DNA from 3 places in the Paucidesulfovibrio longus DSM 6739 genome. Region 3 is predicted to be linked to each of the others. Evidence: predicted binding sites of a transcription regulator. Region 3 holds the regulator's gene; each other region holds the start of a gene.

Evidence for each region. Region 3 encodes sigma-54, which starts transcription at its own class of promoters, with help from an activator protein. Its sites were predicted from a motif close to CTGGCACGGNNNNTGCTT; they were not measured.
Region 1: nifH (nitrogenase iron protein) is a predicted target of sigma-54. The motif match lies at 1,519-1,536, and genes of this name have one in related genera.
Region 2: G452_RS0110800 (Flp family type IVb pilin) is a predicted target of sigma-54. The motif match lies at 1,825-1,842, and genes of this name have one in related genera.

Annotation. Positions count from the first base shown of each region.
Region 1 covers NZ_ATVA01000015.1:96,664-99,933, forward strand. Annotated here, with positions in the region: gene G452_RS0111550 (YwbE family protein) at 1-86, shown strand, start outside; gene G452_RS0111555 (LeuA family protein) at 134-1,258, opposite strand; gene nifH (nitrogenase iron protein) at 1,576-2,403, shown strand; gene G452_RS0111565 (P-II family nitrogen regulator) at 2,465-2,815, shown strand; gene G452_RS0111570 (P-II family nitrogen regulator) at 2,812-3,186, shown strand; gene nifD (nitrogenase molybdenum-iron protein alpha chain) at 3,205-3,270, shown strand, end outside.
Region 2 covers NZ_ATVA01000014.1:347,047-350,316, forward strand. Annotated here, with positions in the region: gene G452_RS0110785 (type II and III secretion system protein family protein) at 1-1, opposite strand, end outside; gene cpaB (Flp pilus assembly protein CpaB) at 11-847, opposite strand; gene G452_RS0110795 (A24 family peptidase) at 864-1,448, opposite strand; gene G452_RS0110800 (Flp family type IVb pilin) at 1,575-1,757, opposite strand; gene G452_RS0110805 (sigma-54-dependent transcriptional regulator) at 2,160-3,270, opposite strand, start outside.
Region 3 covers NZ_ATVA01000016.1:320,058-323,327, reverse strand. Annotated here, with positions in the region: gene lptB (LPS export ABC transporter ATP-binding protein) at 1-152, shown strand, start outside; gene rpoN (RNA polymerase factor sigma-54) at 395-1,816, shown strand; gene hpf (ribosome hibernation-promoting factor, HPF/YfiA family) at 1,855-2,391, shown strand; gene G452_RS0114375 (PTS sugar transporter subunit IIA) at 2,393-2,842, shown strand; gene rapZ (RNase adapter RapZ) at 2,855-3,270, shown strand, end outside.

The sequences.
Region 1 (3,270 bases), on a different contig from region 3:
TGACCAAATCCCCGACGCATCCGCACGGCATCAAGGTCCGTCTGGAGGACGGGCAGGTGGGCCGAGTCAAGGCGCTTCTGGACTGACGAACCTGGGACAATCCCTCAAAGGCCACCGGCGGCGAAAAAAACGATCACATGATCTTGCGCTTGCGTCCCAGCACCCCTGGCAGCTCTTCAGGCCGCAGGGGCCGCCCCAGCGCCGAGGCGGCCTTGCGGATACGCTCCGTGGCCTCGGACAGGGAAGACTCGTCCAGTTCCAGTCCCAGCTCCCTGCTCAGCGCGCGCACCGCGCCCTTGCCGCTCTTGCCGCCCAGGGCCAGCTCGCGCTCCGCGCCCACGGCTTCGGGCGGATACGGCTCGAAAAGACTCGTGTCCTTGCCCAGCCCGTGCACGTGCAGCCCGCTCTCGCACCGAAAAATATCCCGCCCCACAACGGCCTTGGTCCGCGCCACCTCGATCCGGGCCGCGCTGGAGATCAGCCCGCAGGCCCTCCGCAACACGGCCACGTCGTACCGTGCCACACGGCGACGGAGCGCGAGGTAGGCGGCGAGTTCCTCCGTGGAAGCGACCCCGGCCCGCTCGCCCACGCCCAGCAAGGACACGTCGGCCTGATCCGCCCCGCTGTCCAGGGCGGCCAGAGCATTGGCCGTAGCCATGCCGAAGTCGTCGTGACAGTGCACCGCGAGGCGAACTCCCGCCTTCTCCGCATCCAGCGCCCGGCGCACCGCGCCCACGAGCCGCGCCGTTTCCAGCGGCCCCGCGTGCCCCACGGTATCGGACACCCGCACCCGCGCGGCTCCATATCGCGCGGCGGTTTGCGCCGCCTGCGCCACAAAGCCCGCATCCGCCCGGCTGGCGTCCTCCAGCCCCAAGGACACCTGCGGCACGCCCAGTTCCGCGGAGGCGTCCAGGATCCGCCGAATGCGCGCCAGCGCCTGGCTGCGGGTCCAGCCCAGGCGGCGGGTCAGGTGCAGATCCGATACGGGCACGCCCACGTTGACGACGTGCGCGCCGAGCAGCGCGGCCCGGGCCAGGCAATCCTTGCGGCAAGGGGACCAGACCCCCAGCCGGAGACCGGGCAGAGCAACGCGGGCCCAGACCAATAAATCGGCCAGTCCGTCGCGGCCCACGCAGCCCGCCTCGGCCTCCTCCACTCCCGCCTCCGCGAGGTGAAGCAGAATCCGCCGCCTGAGAGGGGGATCATAATAGGCGCCGTAGAGCTGCTCGCCTTCGCGAAGCGTGGTGTCGATCAGCAAGGGGTCTTCTCCTCGTTGGGGGGTATTCCTGCCTCTGCCGTGGCAATTTGAATGCCAGCTTTGTCCGCCTCGTCAACTCGCCAAGATCGCAGAATATTTTTCTGCAACTCCAGCCGCCCAGCCCTGCTACGTTTTTGTCGTCTCCTACGATTTGGTCTTGTAGCCAGTGTCGCCTGCCCTTGGTTTCCGCCCGCTCCGGAGAGGAGCAGGCCAGCAGCTTAATCCAAGTATTTCAACTTGCTAAATGCACAAATTCGCCACTGGCACGCCCTTTGCCCTTACCATGCCAGCTAACGAAACCAACCCGGAGGTAACTCATGCGAAAGGTAGCCATTTACGGAAAGGGCGGCATCGGCAAGTCCACCACGACCCAGAACACGGTGGCGGGTCTTGCGGAAATGGGACGCAAAGTCATGGTCGTGGGCTGCGACCCCAAGGCCGACTCCACCCGTCTGCTGCTCGGCGGACTGGCCCAGAAGTCCGTTCTCGACACCCTGCGCGAGGAAGGCGAAGACGTGGAACTGGCCGACATCCGCAAGCCCGGCTACGGCGGCACCTGGTGCGTCGAGTCCGGCGGACCGGAACCCGGCGTGGGCTGCGCAGGCCGAGGCATCATCACTTCCATCAACATGCTCGAATCCCTGGGAGCGTATGAGGAATCCGAGGGACTCGACTACGCCTTCTACGACGTTCTCGGCGACGTGGTCTGCGGCGGCTTCGCCATGCCCATCCGCGACGGCAAGGCCGAGGAGATCTACATCGTCTGTTCCGGCGAGATGATGGCCATGTACGCGGCCAACAACATCTGCAAGGGCATCATGAAGTACGCCCAGTCCGGCGGCGTGCGCCTCGGCGGCCTGATCTGCAACTCCCGAAACGTGGACAACGAGAAGGAGATGATCCAGGAGCTGGCCAAGAAGATCGGCACCCAGATGATCTACTTCGTGCCGCGCGACAACGACGTGCAGCGCGCCGAGATCAACCGCAAGACGGTCATCGAGTGGAACGGCGAAGTGCCCCAGGCCGATGCCTACCGCGGCCTGGCCAAGGCCATCGACGAAAACGAGATGTTCGTGATCCCCAAGCCCCTGGAAATCGACGACCTGGAGCAGCTCCTGCTCGACTACGGCCTGCTCAACGCCTAAGGCCCGGTCCGTTTCCATATCCCGTTCAGCACGCTTCAATTCAAGCACGAGGAGAAAACTCATGATGATCATGGTCAGGGCCATTGTCCGGCCCGAACGAGCGGACGACGTTCTCGCGGCCCTCATGGACGCAGGTTTTCCGGCCGTCACCAAATATTCCGTGGCGGGCCGCGGCAAGCAGCGCGGCATCAAGATCGGCGAGGTCACCTACGACGAGATCCCCAAGACCATGCTCATGAGCGTGGTCAAGGCGGCGGACAAGGACTTCGTCATCGAGACGATCATGAACGCTGCGCGCTCCGGCAAGAAGGGCGCTTTCGGCGACGGCAAGATCTTCGTCAGCGACGTCGGCGATGTCTACACCATCAGCTCCGGCGTCAAGGAGTCCGCCGAAGAGGAGGCCACGGCATGAAGGAAGTGATCGCCGTCGTGCGCATGGAGAAGATGAACCGCACCAAGAAGGCCCTGACCGAGGCCGGGGTGGACGCGTTCTTCGCTCACGAGTGCCAGGGCCGCGGCAAGGGCTTCGTCAACCCCAAGGTGCTCGAAGGCGCCGGGGAAGGATTCGAGGAGGCCGCCGCCCTGCTGGGCGAGAAGGGCAAGCTCTATCCCAAGAGAATGATCACCGTGGTCCTGCCGGACGACGAGGTGGACGACGTGGTCAAGACCATCATCGAAGTGAACCGGACGGGCAAGCCCGGCGACGGCAAGATTTTCGTCCTGCCCGTTGCGGACGCCGTCCGTGTCCGCACCGCCGAACGCGGTGCCAAGTCCATCGCCTAACCCCACGGAGCAACGAGAATGGCCAAGACCAAGCACCGGCTCGTCAAGTGGGAGCCCACCGCGATCAAGGAGGAGCTGCTCAGC
Region 2 (3,270 bases), on a different contig from region 3:
TGGAGGCCTCCTAGAAGCTCACCTTGGAGCGTTCGCCGCCGGAGATGATCTCCACGCTGCGCGCGGCGGGCGCGGCGGCGCGCCGGGTCTTGGCGGTCGGTCTCTGGGCCGGGCGCAGCGCGGCCAGCGCCTTGTCCACGTCCACCCCCTCGGTGAGCACCGAGGCGTCGTCCGTCTCGTTGCGCAGGGCGAAGTGCAGGGAGCCCTGGCTCGCGGCGAGGGCCAGGCGTTCGCTTTCCTCCGGGCTCACTTCCAGGGTGTAGGTGTCCACGGAAGAGGGCTCGCCGCCTTCGGGCGGAGCCTCGAATTCCACGCCCGTGGCCAGCACGAGCACGTTTTCGAGCACGAGCTTGGTCGTGGGCTGGCTGGCGCGTTCCCCGGCCATGAGCGTCGCCAGCACGTCCACCCTGTCGCCGGGACGGACGAATCCGGCCAGGCCCATGACCTGGTTGCCCTTGACGGCCATGGCCCGGTGTCCGGGAGCGATCATGGCGCTGACTCCGCCGGTGCGCACGTCCTTGGGCGCGAGGCGCAGTTCGGTCACGGGGTCGTTGGCGGCCAGGGGCGAGGAGAGCACGCGGCCCTCCAACTCGGCCTTTTCCGTGAAGGACTTGGCCGGAAGGCTCTGGGGCAGGAAGGGGGCGGTGGTCAGCGACTCGGCCGTGAGCTTGGTGCCGCGCGGCAGGTCGCGGGCCGCCACGACCACGTCCACGGTCCGGGGCCTCGCGGCCTGGACCTCGTTTCGGGGCGCGGCCTCGCGCATCCAGTTGTAGAGCAGCAGTCCGGTGACTCCGGCCAGCACCAGGGCCAGCGCGATCTGGAGCAGGGTCTTGGCGGCGCGGCTCATCATGGTTCCCCTTTGCCTAGAAGGATCCGGCCACAAGGCCGGTCAGGTGTTGGATCTGCCCGGTGGCGCGGAGCATGGCCGCTCCGGTTCCGGCGGCGATGGCCAGCCCGTAGCAGAGCCGGGGCAGGGTCTCGCCGCCGCGCACAGGGGCGTATTCGGCCTTGCGGCTGGCCAGCAGCAGCCAGAGCGCGGCCCAGAAATTTCGCAGGATGCGGCCGAGCATGGGCCGGTGGCGCAGGAGCAGCACGGCCAGGGCGTAGACCCCGCCGGCAAGGCTCGAATACAGGAAGGCGTCCACCGTCACCTGCCAGCCGAGACAGGCGCCCACGGCGGCCAGGAGCTTCACGTCGCCGCCGCCCATGACCCCGAAGAGGTAGGGCGGGAGCATCAGCGCGAGACCGACGCCCATGCCCGCCAGGGCGAAGAGCACGCCGCCCGCGCCGCTTTGCGGCCCGAAGACGAAGCCGCCGAGGCCGTGGAAGAGAATCCCGAAAAGGGCGGTGCTCAGGGTCAGGCTGTTGGGAATGCGCTGCTCGCGAAGGTCCGTGAACACGGCCAGGCCGAGCGAGGCCAGAAGAAATACGGCGATGTATGGATGCATGGTCCCCCCGGAAGTCGGATTGGCGCGCCGGTCCCCGGCTCCCATCCTCCCCAGGAGGAGCGAGGCAAGGGCCCGCCCGAGTGCGGGTCGGACGGGCCCTTCCGGTGCTTGCTTTCTCGCGTCGGCCTAGCTGGAGCTGCCGGCTCCGGCCATGTCGTCCGCAACGCCCTGGAAGGTGTCGCGCACGCTGGTGCCCAGGGCGGTGACCGCGCCCACGATGAAGGCCGCGATCAGGGCGGCGATCAGGCCATACTCAAGGGCGGTGGCGCCCTGCTCGTCCTTCACCAGGTTCATGATACGGTTCAACATGGTTCTCTCCTCCAAGTTTTGATTTCTTTTCGCGTTGGCGAAATGCTCATCAGTCTTGCCTCTCCTTGAGCAACCCGCGTGCCAAAGCCGAGCGGACAAGGAGAGATTTTCATTAATGATAGTGATGACAGGGCCTTGGAGATGCCGATGCATTGCTTCGGCCTTTTTGAGAGACGCGGCTGCGCTCCTGCGCAATCCACGATTCGTGGGGCGGGCTGGTTTGTGATTGGCCGGGAAAGCTGTTTTGGGTGTGATGTCAGTAGGATACGTCGATCCACAAAAAATGGATCGCATTCAGGGGCCGGGTCGGCTGGGGGGGCATGGACGCGAACGCGCGCGGCCGCCTGCGCGGGGCTGGATGCCCCGTGGCGCGGATGTCCTTCTCAGGCAAGGTGTTGGGGGCTAGTCGTCGAGGCTGGCCGGATCGATGCCGTGCTTCTGGAGCTTGTTCCAGAGGTTCTTGGGCGTGACGCCCAGGCGCTTGGCCGCTTCGGTCTGCACCCCGCCGGAGTGGCGCAGGGCGCTGACGATCAGGTCGCGTTCGTATTCGAGCAGCGCGTCCTTGAGCTGCACCGATCCTTCGGGCGGGACGCCGATGGGCGGGCTTTCGGCCTGGGCCGCGGCAGCCGCGTCCGCAGGGGAGCGCTGCAAGGCCATGTTCACGTCCTCGTCCGTGATCACCCCGCCCCGGCAGAAGATGGCGGCCCGTTCCAGGGTATTGGCCAGCTGGCGCACGTTGCCGGGCCAGTGGTAGCCGAACATGATCCGGGTTCCGCTTTTGGAGACACCGCGGATGTCCGTGCCCAGCTTGCGGTTGATGCCGGCGAGGAAGTGCTCGCAGAGCAGGGGGATGTCCTCCATGCGCTCGCGCAGGGCGGGCAGGGGGATGGCGGCCACGTTCAGGCGGTAGAAGAGATCGGAGCGGAACTGCTTTTCCTGCACGCGTTCGGCCAGATCCTGGTTGGTGGCGGCGATGATGCGCACGTCGAAGGACACGGGCTTGGCTCCGCCCAGCCGCTCGACCTGCTTCTGCTCCACGGCGCGCAGGAGCTTGGGTTGCAGATGCAGGGGCATGTCCCCGATTTCGTCCAGCAGGATGGTGCCGCCCTGAGCCAGCTCGAACTTGCCCTTCTTGGCCGCGGCCGCGCCGGTGAACGCGCCCTTCTCGTGGCCGAAGAGCTCGGATTCGAGCAGGTTTTCCGGAATGGCCGCGCAGTTGAGCTTGATGAACGGCCCGGCGGCGCGCTCGGAAAGGGCGTGGATCGTGTCCGAGATCAGCTCCTTGCCCGTGCCGGTTTCCCCGGTCACGAGCACGTTGGCGTCCAGCGGCGCGACCCGTTCGATGAGTTCCACCACGCGGCGCATGGCCGCGCTCTGGCCGATGATCCGTTCGGAAGGGCCTCGGCTGCCGAGGGAGCGGCGCAGTTCCTGGACTTCATGCTGGAGGCGGCGCTTTTCCAGGGCGCGGCGGATGACCACTTCCATCTCGCCCAGGCTGAAGGGCTTGGTGAAA
Region 3 (3,270 bases):
TCTCCGACCACAATGTCCGCGAAACCTTGAATATTTGCGATCGGGCCTATCTCGTCTACGAGGGCACGATCATCCTTGAAGGCAGTCCCCAGGAAATTGTCAAGGATTCCAAGGCGAGACAGGTCTACCTCGGCGAAAATTTCTGCCTCTGATCCGCAATTTCCTTCCCAATTGGCGATTTACAGCCCCCATGAAGGTTGGTACAGTTCTTTCATGGTGGCTGATTTCCGCCGTGTAAATCTGTATTTTCAATAGTTTAAGATGTAATTCTTGCGCCGCATCCAAAGCTGTGGCATAGTGAAAGCAGGAAAATAAACGAACGAGATGCAGAGAGACGTGGATTTGTTCAGGCAGTCTTGAGACTGCGGATCCGCACTCCGCCGCAGTGAGCGATATGGGACTGGAACTCAGACAACAACTCAAGCTTAGTCAGCAGCTTGTCATGACCCCGCAGTTGCAGCAGGCCATCAAGCTGTTGCAGCTCTCCCGGCTTGAGCTGCTGGAATCCGTTCAGCAGGAACTTCTGGAAAATCCATTCCTTGATGAAAAGGAAGGGGATGAGGACGCGCGTGCGGAGGAGACTCCGCGCGAGGAGGCCACCGCCGAGAAGCAGGCCCAGGACGAACTCATGCGCGACGCGGACTGGGAAAACTACATCGGAGAGTTTTCCAGCACGTCCAAGCAGTCGCAGAGCCGTGAAGCCGAAATTCCGGAGGAGGGGCTCTCCTTCGAGGCCCGCCTTGCCTCCAAGCCGTCGCTGGACGGCCACATCAACTGGCAGATGCGGCTTTCGAATTTCACGGAAGAAGAACTCGCCATCGGCGAGATCATCCTCGGCAACCTCGACGACCGAGGCTATCTCCAGGCCGATGTGAACGACATCCTCTCCCAGGTCGATGCCACTCCGGAAGCTGTCGAGAGCGTGCTGCACCGCATCCAGCGTCTCGATCCCGTGGGCGTGGCCGCCCGTTCCCCGCGCGAATGCCTGCTCGTGCAACTCGAAGTCTTCGGGTACGACGACCCCATTCTTTACTCGATCGTGGACGAACACCTCGAAGATCTGGAAAAGCGCCGCTACAAGCCCCTGGCTCGCAAATTCAAGATCGACATGGACGAGCTCAAGGCGTACCTTGATATCATCCAGAAGCTCGATCCCATGCCGGGCACCAGTTATTCGAGCACGGAGCCGCATTACGTCAGCCCGGACGTTTTCGTGTACAAGTACGGAGACGACTTCGTGATCGTGCTCAATGAGGACGGATTGCCGCGATTGACGCTGAATTCGTTTTATATGGACGATATCAAGTCCTGCAACAGCAAGGACAAGGAATATTTCCAGGAAAAGATGCGCTCCGCGGCCTGGCTGCTCAAGAGTCTCTACCAGCGCCAGCGCACCCTCTACAAGGTCATGGAGAGCATCGTCCGTTTTCAGAGGAGCTTTTTCGAGGAGGGCGTTTCCAGGCTGAAGCCGCTTATTCTCAAGGATGTGGCCGAGGACATCAGCATGCATGAATCCACGGTGAGCCGGATTACGACCAACAAGTACGTGTCCACACCGCACGGGATTTTCGAGTTGAAGTTCTTTTTCAACAGTGCGTTGGACCTCGGCGACGGAACGCAGGTCGGCTCGGAATCCGTCAAGGCGCTCATCAAGCAGTTCATCGGCGACGAGGATCCCAAGAGGCCGCTCAGCGACGAAGTCATAGGAGACATGCTCAAGGAAAAGCTGGATGTGAATATCGCGCGCAGGACGGTCGCCAAGTACCGTTCGGCCATGAATATTCCTTCCTCCTCAAAACGTAAGCAGATTCTTTGAACTTGCCCACTCAACCTCTATCTCAAGGAGGATTGTGTATGAACATCAGCTTCAACTTCAAGAACCTTGATCCCTCGCCGCATCTGAAGGATCACATCGAGAAGCGTTTCGATAAGATATCCAAGTTCATTCAGGACAGCGACGAGTCCGATCTCCAGGTCAACCTCGCCGTGGAAAAGACTCGCCAGAAGGCCGATGTGGTGCTCAACGCGGACAACATCCACATCTCCGCCTATGAGGAGTCGCCGGACATGTACGCCACGATTGATTCCGTGGTGGATAAGCTGGAATCCCAGCTGCGCAAGATCCGCGAGAAGATGAAGGACAGGCGGCGCAAGGCCCAGACCCGCGACGTGCGTATGGAGTATTTTTCGCTTTCCGAAGCGGGAGATGCTCCGACCATTACCGGCACGGACAACTACGAACCCAAGCCCATGTCTGTTGAAGAAGCGGCCATGCAGCTCGATTCGTTGCAGTTCGAGTTCCTCGTATTCCGCAACGCGGAAACCGAGGGAGTCAATGTCATCTACCGCCGTAAGGACGGCGACTACGGATTGATCGATCCCGGAAACTGAAATGAGATTAGGCGAGTATCTTGATACGGAACTGATATTGCCGGAGCTTGCCTCCGCCACCAAGGCGGAGGTGCTCCGGGAAATCGTGAGCGCAGTGAGCGACAGGATTCCGGAAATGGACGCGGAGGAGGCCCTCCGCGTCCTTCTTGACCGTGAAAGCCTGGGATCGACCGGCATCGGGGATGGCATTGCCATTCCGCACGGCAAGCTCGAATCCCTTGATCGCATCGTTGTCGCAGTGGCCCGCAGTACCCAGGGTGTCGATTTCGAGGCCCTTGATCACGCCCCCTGCCGGATCATCTTCCTGGTGATTGCCCCGGAACAGGTGGCGGGGCTTCATTTGCGCATTCTCGCGCACATTTCGCGACTGCTCAAAGATCCTGAATTCCGCAGGAACTTCTTGGAAGCGGACGGCGTGGAAGGGCTTCAACAACTCCTGCAGGGCACCTAGAAGGGCATCCGCTTGAAGAAAGACGTTTCTTTTCCCGTGATTGTCGTTACCGGGCTTTCTGGTGCGGGCAAGAGCACGGCTCTCAACGTCTTCGAAGATCTCGGTTTCTTCTGCGTGGACGGGCTTCCCGCAGGCATGCTTCCGAAGATGGTCGAACTTTTTCGCGGCATGGATAAGGACCATCGCGGTCTTGCCCTGGGCATGGACCTCCGACAGGTGGATTTCGTGGAAGAATGGGAACGCGCCTCCACCGAACTGGCCGCCATGGGCGTCAAGGTGCAGGTCGTGTTTTTGGAGACGCGCCAGGACAAGCTGCTCACCCGCTACGCCACCACGCGTCGGCTGCATCCGTTGGAAAGCAATTCCCTCGGCCTGGAACAGGCCCTGGAAAAGGAGCGCCAACTCCTGGGGCCGATCCGGACATCCGC